DNA from 2 places in the Polaromonas sp. P1_F9 genome. Region 1 is predicted to be linked to the other one. Evidence: riboswitches for the same ligand, from Rfam matches in the RefSeq annotation. Region 1 holds a riboswitch; the other holds the start of a gene.

Region 1 (5,395 bases):
CAGGCTTGGCAGCCAGGAATCAAAAAAAGTCGGTCAGGAAATCAGGCGGCGAAGGCTGTGTAACGGGTTTCGTCCATCAGTGCGTCAAGCTGTGAAGGGTCAGATAACTTGACCTTGAAGAACCAGCCGGCACCCATCGGGTCGCTGTTGGCAAGCGATGGGTCGTTCTTCAGGGCTTCGTTGATTTCGGTCACTTCGCCGCTCAGGGGCATGTACACGTCGGCCGCGGCCTTGACGGACTCGACAACACCTGCGGTTTCTTTCTGGGCGAAGGCGGTGCCGACAGCCGGCAGGTCCACAAACACCACATCGCCCAGTGCGTCCTGTGCGTGTACGGTGATGCCGACGGTGGCAACGTTGCCTTCGATCTTGACCCATTCGTGGTCTTCGGTGTATTTGACGGTCATGAGGTTCTCCTGGGTTGAGTGGCGGGGTGAAAAAAATGGAGTGACAGCTTCAGGGGCTAGCCGCGGTAGTAGCGGGCGGGAACAAAAGGCATGGCGGCGACTTCCATGGGTACGGCCTTGCCGCGCACCATCGCGTTCACGCGCGTGCCCAGCGCAGCGAATTCAGGTTTGACATAGCCCATGGCCACCGGCTGGTTGATCGTGGGGCCCAACAGGCCGCTGGTGACCTCGCCGATGACTGTGCCATCGGTGCTTTGCAACTCGGCATGGTCACGCACCGGCACGCGCTCCAGCGCCACCAGGCCGACGCGCTTGCTCATTAGCAAGGCGGGGTCAGCCAGTTGCGCCAGGATTTTGTCCGCGCCCGGGAAACCGCCGGCACGTGCGCCGCCGATCCGGCGAATCTTTTGCATGGCCCAGTTGAGGTTGGCTTCCACCGGCGTGGTGGTGATGTCGATGTCGTTGCCGTAGAGGCACAGGCCCGCTTCCAGCCGCAGCGAGTTGCGCGCGCCCAGGCCAATGGGCTTGACCTCGGGCTGCGCGAGCAGTGCGCGTGCAAGTGTGTCGGCTTGCGAAGCCGGCACCGAGATTTCAAAGCCGTCTTCGCCGGTGTAGCCGCTGCGGGTGATGAAGCAATCGCAGCCGGCCACGTCGAATCGTCCGCCGGTCATGAACACCAGCCTCTCGACACCCGGGGCCAGCCGCTGCAAGGCAGTGACGGCCTGCGGGCCCTGCAGCGCCATGAGCGCCATCTCCGGCATGGGAATGACTTCGCAGCGTGAGCCGATTTTGGCTTTGACGTGTGCGATATCGCCCACCTTGCAGGCGCCGTTGACGATGACAAAGAGGTCGCCGCCGTTGGCATAGTCGCGGTTGAAGAACATCAGGTCGTCGATGATGCCGCCGTCGTCGTTGAGCAGCAGGCCGTAGCGCTGCTTGCCGGCGGGCAGGTCGATCACATCCACCGGGATCAGCGACTCAAGCGCGGCTGCCGCATCAGCGCCCACCAGGCGCAACTGGCCCATGTGGGACACGTCAAAAAGGCCGGCAGCCTGGCGCGTGTGGTGGTGTTCCGTCATCAGGCCTGCAGGGTATTGCACCGGCATGGAATAGCCCGCAAAAGGCACCATGCGCGCGCCAAGCTCCACATGCAGGTCATGCAAGGGCGTTTTCAGCAGGGTTTCGGGGGCGACGGAAGAGGTGGACGAATCGGACAAGGCATTCTCCGGGGGGGCAAACACGGTCATGGCAAGAACTGGTTCTCAATCCATGGGCTGCCCCTGCTGTCCACTTTACCTGAGAGATTCACCCGGCGATGCAGGCTTGCTCCTTCGGTGGGCTGCCCGTGAAAGGCGGCCTCTCTCCAGTAGGGAACGCCTTGCCACGTGGTGCGCCGCAGGGCGGTTGCCAGTCCTTTTGCCTGAGCGTTCAGTGCGGCCCAAGGGGGTGCCCCCAGGGTGTACGTGCGCCTTCGGCGGTTTTCGCGGGGAAAACTCTCTCCTGACCCGGCAAGTGTAACGGAAGCGGATTTTCAGGCGGCGACGGCCTGGGGCAGCAGCATGGCGATGCGCTCGCTGATGGAGTCGGCGCGCTCGTGGCCCGCGATTTTTTCGATTTCCTCGATCATTTCGCGCGAGGCGCTGAGCATGGTCTCGCGGTCTTTGGCATTGCGCAGCGCTTCGCGAAAGCGCTCGGCCATCTCCGGGTTGCGCCGGGCGAACATGCGTTCGCAGATGTCGAACAGGAACATCCGGGTTGTGGCAAGCGAGCGCTTGCCTTCAAATTGATCGGCAGAGACCTGAATGGCCTGGGTGGTTTCGGGGCTGGGAAAGTTCTGTAACTGCGCCGGCGTTAGTGTTTGGGCGGGTGCAGGCGCAGGGTTTTTTGCCGGCGCGGCCGTCTTGCCGGGATGGGCTTCCAGAAAGCCGTCGCGCAAAAGGCGCAGGGCAATGGCTTCGCCGTCGCCCTCAAACAGCGGGCGGAAGTCCTGGGCAGACTTGCTGCCGTCGGCCATCAGCAGCAGGGTGCGCTCGCGCTGGCCTAGCGTTCTCACGCCGGGCTTGAGCTCGGCACGGGCGCGGTCGGTTTTATGGAGCTGCATGGATTTCATCCTGAAATGAAACCCCGAGCATGGCTGCTGAAAATGACAGCCTCGTGAATTCCGTCCGAAAAGCTATTTTGCGTAGACGAGATCCCGCAGAGCCAGTGACAGCTGCGGGACGTAAGTGACCACCATCAGGCAGGCGAGGATGACCAGTACAAAGGGGATCAGGTGCGTCACGATGCGGTCCAGCGATATCCTGGCAACGGTGCAGGCTGCAAACAGGTTTACGCCGAAAGGCGGCGTGATCATGCCCAGCGCGAGATTGACCACCATCACCAGCCCGAAGTGGACCGGATCTATGCCGAAATGCACAGCCACCGGCGCCAGGATGGGCGCCAGAACAATGATGGCGGCGCTGGTTTCAATGAACATGCCGATGATGAACAGCGCCGCGTTGACGCCCAGCAGGAAGAGGGCGGGCGATTGCAGCACGGCTTCCAGCCAGTGGCCTATGGCATCCGGCACGCCGGCCCGCGTGATCAGGAAGGCGAACAACCCGGCATTGGCGATGATGAACATGATCACGGCACTGGAGAGCACCGATTTGCGCAGGATGACGTACAGGTCGGCCAGCTTGATCTCGCGGTAGATCACGATGCCCACGACCAGCGCATAAAACACCGCCACGGCAGAGGCTTCGGTCGGTGTGAAAATTCCGCCGTAAATCCCGCCGAGAATAATCACCGGCATCAGCAGCGCCCAGCCTGCCTGCCAGGTCGCCTTGCCAAAGCTCAGGCGGCCGTCACCGTCCTGTTTGCCCCAGCCCTTCCAGCGGCAGTACAAGTGGACGAACAGCATCAGTGCGCCACCGATCAGCAGCCCCGGGCCGAAGCCGGCAATGAAGAGTTCGCCGATCGAAACTTCGGCGCTTACGCCGTAAAGAATCATGGGAATGGAAGGCGGGATGATCACACCCAGCTCGGCGCTTGTGGCCTGCAGGGCTGCGGCGTAGGCGGTGGGGTAACCGTGCTTGATGAGCGCCGGAATCAGGATGGCGCCAATCGCGAAGGTGGTGGCCACGGAGGAGCCGGACACCGCGGCAAAGATCATGCAGGTCAGCACACAGGTCATGGGCAGGCCTCCCTGGACGCCGCCCACAATGCTTTTGGCGAACTCGACCAGGCGGCGCGAGATGCCGCCGGTTTCCATCAGGTTGCCGGCCAGGATGAAGAAGGGGATCGCGGCCAGCGGAAACTTGTTGATCGAGGAGAACATCTCCTTGACAGAAATCAGCATGTTGGCGTGGGACGCATGGATACCGAAGATGGACGCCAGGCCGATTGAAACGGCCACGGAAACGGTGAGTGCAAAGCACAGCACCATGGTGGAAATCATTACCGCGGTCATTGCGCAGTCTCCAGTTCGTTGCGCTGTGGGTCGATCAGGTTGCCGATGATGCCCATCACGCAGAACATGCCGCCGACCGGCATGGCCACATAACCCCAAAACATGGAAATGGATTCAAGGCCGGCCATGGACTGCACACGCCCGCGCAGGGAATAGTCCCAGCCCCACCAGACGATGACCGCGACGAGGAGCAGGGCGGCGAGGCAGACCAGCCAGTCCAGCACCCGTCGGATGCGGGGTGGGCTCCAGCGATAGAGCACATCCACGCTGACCATGGCGCCCTGGCGGAACGCCATGGGAATTCCCATGAAGACCATCCAGATCAGGCTGAGGCGGATCAGAATTTCACTCCACTCTGCAGGCTGCTCGAAGACAAAACGCGTCAGGATCTGGAACACGCCGAGCCCCGATGCGATGACCAGCATCAGGCAGGCCACCAGCATGGAGAAACCGGTGGTCCACCGTTCAAGTTGAAGAAATACTTGTTTCACGGATGCACCGATACATGAGGTGGTTTTCAATGTAAACGCCCGCAGACCAATGGCGGCGGGCGCAGGTGGCTACAAAAAATGTAGCGAAATAGTTGCGGTACGGTTTACTTGTAGCTCCTGATCGCGTCGATGTTGGCTTTGCCGAACTGCTTTTCAAATTCGGCATTGACCGGCGCCAGGGTTGCCACGAACTTCGCCTTGTCGACGTTTTCGATCACGGTCATGCCCTTGCTGCGCAGCTCGGCTACACCGTTGGCATCGTCTTGGTCCACGCGGGCACGGTTCGCCTTGGTCGCTTCCTTGGCGGCGTCAATGAATGCCGTCTTGTCGCCGGCGCTGAGCTTGTCGAAAGCTGCCTTGTTCATGACAAAAATACAGGGTGAATAAACGTGACCGGTCAGTGAAAGGTGCTTTTGCACCTGGTCGAACTTGGCGGACATGATCACAGACAGGGGATTTTCCTGGCCGTCGACCGTGCCCTGCTGCAATGCGGTGAACACTTCGGGAAAGGCCATGGGCGTGGTGATGATGCCCAGGCCTTTGTAGGCGGCGATATGCACCGGATTTTCCATGGTACGCATCTTCAGTCCCTTCAGGTCCTCCGGAACTTTCACGTCCCGCTTGCTGTTGGTCATGTGGCGAAAGCCGTTTTCGGCCCAGGCCAGCGCTTTGAAGCCCTTGGCATCGAATTTGGTCAGGAGATTCTGGCCGATGGGGCCGTCCAGCACGGCGCGTGCATGCGCCTTGTCCCGGAACAGGAAGGGAACGTCGAGGATCTTGGTCTCGGGGACAAAGTTGGGTACGGGGCCGGTGGACGAGAAGGCCAGCTCCTGGGTGCCCAGCTGCACGGCCTCGATGGATTCGCGTTCGCCGCCCAGGGCTCCGTTGTAGAACGTCTGGACTTTGTAGCGGCCCGCCGTGCGTTTCTCGACTTCTTTGGCAAAGGTGTCGATGGCAATGCCCTGATGCGAATTCTGGGCGGTGGAAATGCTGATTTTCATGGTGGTCTGTGCGTTTGCAGACGCCATGAATCCCGCTGCGAGCGT
Region 2 (5,395 bases), on a different contig from region 1:
ACGCGTGCCTGCAGTTCGGGCGAAACGTCCTTGCTCATGGTCCAGGTTTCCGTCATGAAAGGCGGGCTTTCCCAGATCGTGCGGATGCTCGAGCCTTTGACGTCGCCCTTGACGACCATGCGCTGGTACAAATCGCTGGCCACGGCTGCGGCCGGATAAAAACCATGCATCACGCCCGTGACGGAGCGCTCGTGGCCGTTGGAGAACACGACTTCGTAGTCCTTGTCCGGCGTCAGGCCCAGCGCCGGGAACAGCGCGCGCGGCGCGAGGTTGCCCGAGTTCGAGGTTGGCGTGGTGTGCGCGATTTTCTTGCCGATCAGGTCCTTGGGCTCCCTGTACGGGCTGTCGATGCGGGTGATCAGAATCAGCTTGTAGGAGTTGCGCACGCCGCTGGCCTTGTTGCCTGGCACGCCAAACGGCGCCGGCTGGCCGGCGGTGACCAACTGCGCAGCCAGGCCGGGGTTGACCTGTGCCAGCTGGACCTTGCCGGTCGAGATGCCTTCAATCAGCTCTTTTTCACCGAGGATGTCGATGTTGCTGGTCTTGTCCATCGATTCGCCTTGCGCGTTTTGCAGGTCGATGTTTCCGCAGCGTGACAGGTGGCTGAAGTAGTCGCCCCACAAGGCCATGGTTTCGCTCTTGCCGTAGGTTTTGGGCATGGCCACCACCATTTTTTCGCGTGGGCCTGAATACTTTTCGGGCGCGGGAGTAGCCGCCGCTGCTTTCGCCTTGCGCGCAGGCTTCGCCTCGTCGGTCTGGGCTGTTGCTGAACCCAGGGCGCAAGCGGCGCTGGCCAATATTGCTGCATGGCGCAAATAAAACTTCATGAGTGATCATCCCGGTAGTTGTGGATAAAACCGCATTTGCGGTCGCGCGGCAGAGACGCCGGTTAACCCCAGTGTGCTTCCAAACTAACGTTTACTTACAGGTTGACCGACTCTAAAGGGTCATAAAGTGGGATTGCGTCAGAAAGTTTGTGGTTTTTTCGCTGAACGGAGGCCGCTGAGGTAGCGCGCAAAATACCTTTCCTGATATGCGGCGTTACAAATCGCCCCCGGCATCCGCCATGCGAGCAGCATCCACCTTCCCAAGCAGCCATTGCAGACCGGCCAGGTGTTGCTGGTCATGGCTGCACAGGTAGTGCACCAGGCTGCGCAACGTGAGGGCGCCATAACCTTCGAATTGCGCCGTGCGGCCCAGTTGTTCGGGCGTGATGCCCGACAGCATGGCCATCGTCCGGGTGCGCGCTGCGCGAAACGCCGCGATGGCCTCCTGCGCATCAGCGGCCGCGTAGTTGCGTTCCTTTTCCAGCACGTAGCCGTCCAGTGACTCCAGCACGGGGCTGGTTTCAGACAAGGTGCGCTGAAACCGCACGTGATACCCGTCAATCTCGATGTCCCTGACGTGGCAGACCTGCGCAATGGCCGTGAAGTTTTCGCTCGGAATGCCTTCCCACGACGGCGGTGTCCAAGCCTTGTGGCTTTCAGGAATTGCGTCGTAGAACTGCTCCAGCTGGTGCGGGAAATCCGCCATGGCCTGAAGCGTTGCGGGGTCCAGGGGCAGGGCAGGGCCCATCAGCCGGCCTTGCGCAGCGAAGGCCACAACACCGCCTGCGCCACGATCACGTTCTCGCCATTGAAGGTCGCCGCCGGCGAGCCGTAAAGCTCGTAACCCAGCGCCAGCGCCTCGCTCACGCGGCGGCAAAAGCTTGCGTCATCCGGGCCGGTAAGGAGCCTGTAGGTGGGAAGACCGTCGGGGGGCGTGGTGGCGGGTGATGTCATGGCGGCAGGCGGCTGATGAACGGAGGGCGATATTACCGTGTCCGTGCAGATGCTGCAGTGTTGGTCGTGACCGCGGAGATAGTGCGCCACGCCACGCAGGATCCGGGCGCCCGCCAGCCACCGAAGGCGCTACCCCTATTTGACCTGCCGCAAGGTTTGCGCTGATTGCGTTGACGGCTGGGCCGCATTTGCGCCAGATCAAGCCGCCCAACGGGCCGTACGGCTCCAATCAATGACGGGAATGTTCCCGTCTCTTCTGTTACTTACCCATGAAAAAGCAAATCATTGTCGCCGCTGCCGTCTGCACCGTTTTGTCGGGTGCTGCTTTTGCCCAAACCGCTGAAGGCCCCTGGCTGGTCCGTGCCCGCGCCGTCCACCTTGACAGCGCCAACGGTGACAGCACCGGCCTCGGGCTGGCCATCAACAACAAGTGGATGCCCGAGTTCGACATCAGCTATTTCTTCAACCCCAACTTCGCGGTCGAGCTGGTGCTGACGGTTCCGCAAAAGCACACGCTGTCGGCCCGCGGCACAGCCATCGGCAGCTTCAAGCACCTGCCTCCCACGCTGATGGCGCAATACCACTTCGACTCGCTGGGTGCGGGCGCCTTCAAGCCCTATGTCGGCGCGGGCGTCAACTACACCCGCTTCAGTGCGGTCAGCCTGCCGGCTGGCGTGGACATCAAACGCAACAGCTGGGGCCCGGCGCTGCAGGTCGGCGTGGACATTCCCCTCGGCAAGCAGCTGTCCCTGAACTTCGACCTGAAGAAGGTCTACATCCGCACCGACGTGTCCGCGGGCGGCGCCAACATCGGCACGTTCAAGGCCGACCCGATGTTGTTGGGTGTGGGGCTCGGCTGGCGGTTTTGAGCAGAAAAGGGTGAGACGCCCAAACTTGCGCGTCTCTTCTCGGGGGGCGCTTGCGGCGGCGCGGGTTCAGGCCTTCGCCATCCCCGGCAATGCCATCACACGCCCCGGCGCCGCCATCCCGGTAAACGCAAAGTCGACTTCCGGCACGCGCCCGCTCACGATGTCCGCAATTGCCGCGCCCGAGCCGCAGGCATGCGTCCAGCCCAGCGTGCCGTGGCCCGTGTTGAGGAAGACATTGGAGGCCTTGCTTTTGCCGATGTAAGGCACGTTGCTCGGCGTGGCCGGCCGCAGGCCCGTCCAGAACTGCGCGCCCTCGCCGTCCGTCATGTCGGGAAAGAGTTGTTTTACACGGCGCACGATGGCGTTGCAGCGCACCAGATTCAGGTCGGTGTTGTAGCCATTGAGCTCGGCCGTGCCGGCAATGCGCAAGCGGTTGCCAAAACGCGAGAACACCAGCTTGTACTCGTCATCCGTCAGGCTGACCTGGTACGACGCCGCCTCGTTGATCACGGGCAGCGTGACCGAATAACCCTTGGCCGGGTAGATGCGCAGGCTTTGCCCCAGCACCTTGGCCCACTGCGCGCTGAAGGCGCCCAGGCACATCACATACGCATCGGCTTTCAGCATCTCGACCTTGCCGCCGGCCTCGCCGCTGCCCATCGCCACCTGCACGCCGTTCAGTTGCCCCTCTGCGGCATCCAGGCCCAGCACCGTGGTGTTGTACAAAAATTTCACACCGGCCTGTTCGCAGCGCGCGGCCAGCGCGGCGGTAAACGCGCGGGCGTCACCCGATTCATCGCTGGGCGTCATGCTGCCGCCCACGATGCTGCCGCGGCATTGCGCCAGCGCGGGCTCAATCGCCACACACTCGTCGGCCGTCTTCATGTCGAGTTCGCAGCCGTGCTCGCGCATGATGCGCGCGGGCTCCTGCGCGGCGTCGTACTCGGCCTGGCTGGTATAGAAGTGCAGGATGCCCTTGGTCTGCGCGTTGTACAGCAGGCCCAGTTCGGCGCGCAGTTTTTGCAGCGCGCCTCGGCTGTACATGCCCAGGTTCACGATCTGCTTGATGTTTTGTGCCGTGCGCGCTGGCGTGCAGTTGCGCAAAAACTCCAGCCCCCACAGCCACTGGTTCACATCGGCGCGCAGCCTGAAGAGCAGCGGTGCGTCTTCACGCGCCAGCCATTGCAACACCTTGAGCGGTGCACCCGGGTTGGCCCAGGGCTCCGCATGGCTCACGGATATTTGCCCGCCGTTGGCAAAACTGGTTTCCATCGCGGCCGCGTTGCGGCGCTCTACCACCGTCACCTCGTGGCCGCGTTGCGCCAAATACCAGGCCGTGGTGATACCCGTGACACCAGCCCCCAAAACCATGACTTTCATGGCGAATCCTTTTCATTCAAGCAGAACATTGCAGTAGCGCAAGCGCCGTGCCAGGGGTTGCTGTTGAATCGGAAGAATCGTGGCAACCGCCAAGCCAATACCTATCAGCATGCTTGCGGCCGCTTCCACTGTCCTTGTTACCTGAGAGATTCAGCCGCAGCTTCCATGTCGATGAAAGGCCTCGGCTTTGCTCCTTCGGTGCGCTGCACCTTGCGTGCGGCGTCTCTCCAGACGGCTGTGTGTTCCGGGCAGTACGGGACCTGAGCGATTATGGAAGTTTGCGCCTTCGGTGGCTGCCTTGTGGGGCAGCGCTCTCCTGCTTGAACGGGTTTGAATTTACCACCGAAGCCTGTTTTGCCAAGCGTGAATAGGGCGTTCAGTACAGGTCTAGCGGGTTGATTCAGCGGCTTAATAGTAGGAAGCAGGGAGGCTCAGCCTTCGCTCGCTGCGTTCACAAACGCGGCCTTGGCATCGGTATAGGCCTCGCGGTCACCCGGGTGCCTGGCCGCCAGTTCCGCCTTGAGCGCGGCATAGCGCGCCGACAGCGCCGGGTCCGAACGCAGGGCGTCGCGAAAACGCAGGCGCTGCGCCCACACCTCGCCGCCGTGCACCACCAAGTGCAGATGATGCGTGCGCCGCCCTTCTGCCCAGCGCATCAGCCATTTGCGGTCAGACAGCGAGGCATTGAATTCAGCGGAGGTCGTGTAGCCGTTGGCGCACAGCGGCGCCAGAAGCGCTTCAGCCGCCACCATTGATTCCACACCGGCCAGCATGTCAATCACCGGCTTGGCCGCCAGACCGGGCACGGCCGTGCTGCCGATGTGCTGGATGTCGATCAGGCGGGCCGGCAGCTGAGGGGAGAGCGCAAGCAGGCGGTCCCGCTCAGCCATAAACTGCAGGGGCCAGGCCGGGTTGTAGGCCTGCAAGACCACTTCCTCGTGGATAGCGGCAAGCAGCGATTCCTCGTCAGTCATGCGGGTGACGGCTGGCAGGTTGTTGTACAGGGGCGAAAAACACTGCGCGGCACGCCAGAATCCTTTGTGGGGCCATTTTTAAGGCGTTTTTGAACATGAAAAAGGCCTTCAGCCCAATAAGAACGGGCGCGAGTAGCTACTAAAACAATAGCAACCAGAAATCCCCACGCCTGCGAATTTGGCGGCCCGCATTTCATTTACCTGAGAGCCAGCACAGCTTTGCGCGCCTGTGCCAGCCGTTCTTCCAGGTAGGCGCCATAAAAGTCGGTAGACGCCAGGCCAACCAGCCGTTCCGCCAGGTCTTGCCCGGCTGGGCCCAAAAACAGCACCGTAGGGGTGAAACCGGCCTTCCATGCCGCAACCTGGGCGGCGGCTGTCGTCACCTGGCCGT

Evidence for each region. Region 1 has a riboswitch for glycine ahead of gcvT (glycine cleavage system aminomethyltransferase GcvT). Riboswitches for the same ligand answer to the same signal wherever they lie in the genome.
Region 2: linked by a shared signal. The riboswitch ahead of AC1DYR_RS21765 (D-amino acid dehydrogenase) and the one ahead of gcvT (glycine cleavage system aminomethyltransferase GcvT) in region 1 are both predicted to bind glycine.

The regions. Positions count from the first base shown of each region.
Region 1 is NZ_JBFUBT010000001.1:686,215-691,609, reverse strand. Features, by position in the region: gene gcvH (glycine cleavage system protein GcvH) at 42-407, opposite strand; gene gcvT (glycine cleavage system aminomethyltransferase GcvT) at 464-1,654, opposite strand; glycine riboswitch at 1,681-1,784, opposite strand; glycine riboswitch at 1,804-1,920, opposite strand; gene AC1DYR_RS03195 (hypothetical protein) at 1,939-2,508, opposite strand; gene AC1DYR_RS03190 (TRAP transporter large permease) at 2,581-3,858, opposite strand; gene AC1DYR_RS03185 (TRAP transporter small permease) at 3,855-4,349, opposite strand; gene AC1DYR_RS03180 (TRAP transporter substrate-binding protein) at 4,454-5,395, opposite strand, start outside.
Region 2 is NZ_JBFUBT010000011.1:17,561-22,955, forward strand. Features, by position in the region: gene phnD (phosphate/phosphite/phosphonate ABC transporter substrate-binding protein) at 1-827, opposite strand, end outside; gene AC1DYR_RS21750 (DinB family protein) at 1,042-1,575, opposite strand; gene AC1DYR_RS21755 (DUF1737 domain-containing protein) at 1,575-1,781, opposite strand; gene AC1DYR_RS21760 (OmpW/AlkL family protein) at 2,051-2,650, shown strand; gene AC1DYR_RS21765 (D-amino acid dehydrogenase) at 2,717-4,030, opposite strand; glycine riboswitch at 4,150-4,271, opposite strand; gene AC1DYR_RS21770 (GrpB family protein) at 4,462-5,004, opposite strand; gene AC1DYR_RS21775 (thioredoxin domain-containing protein) at 5,202-5,395, opposite strand, start outside.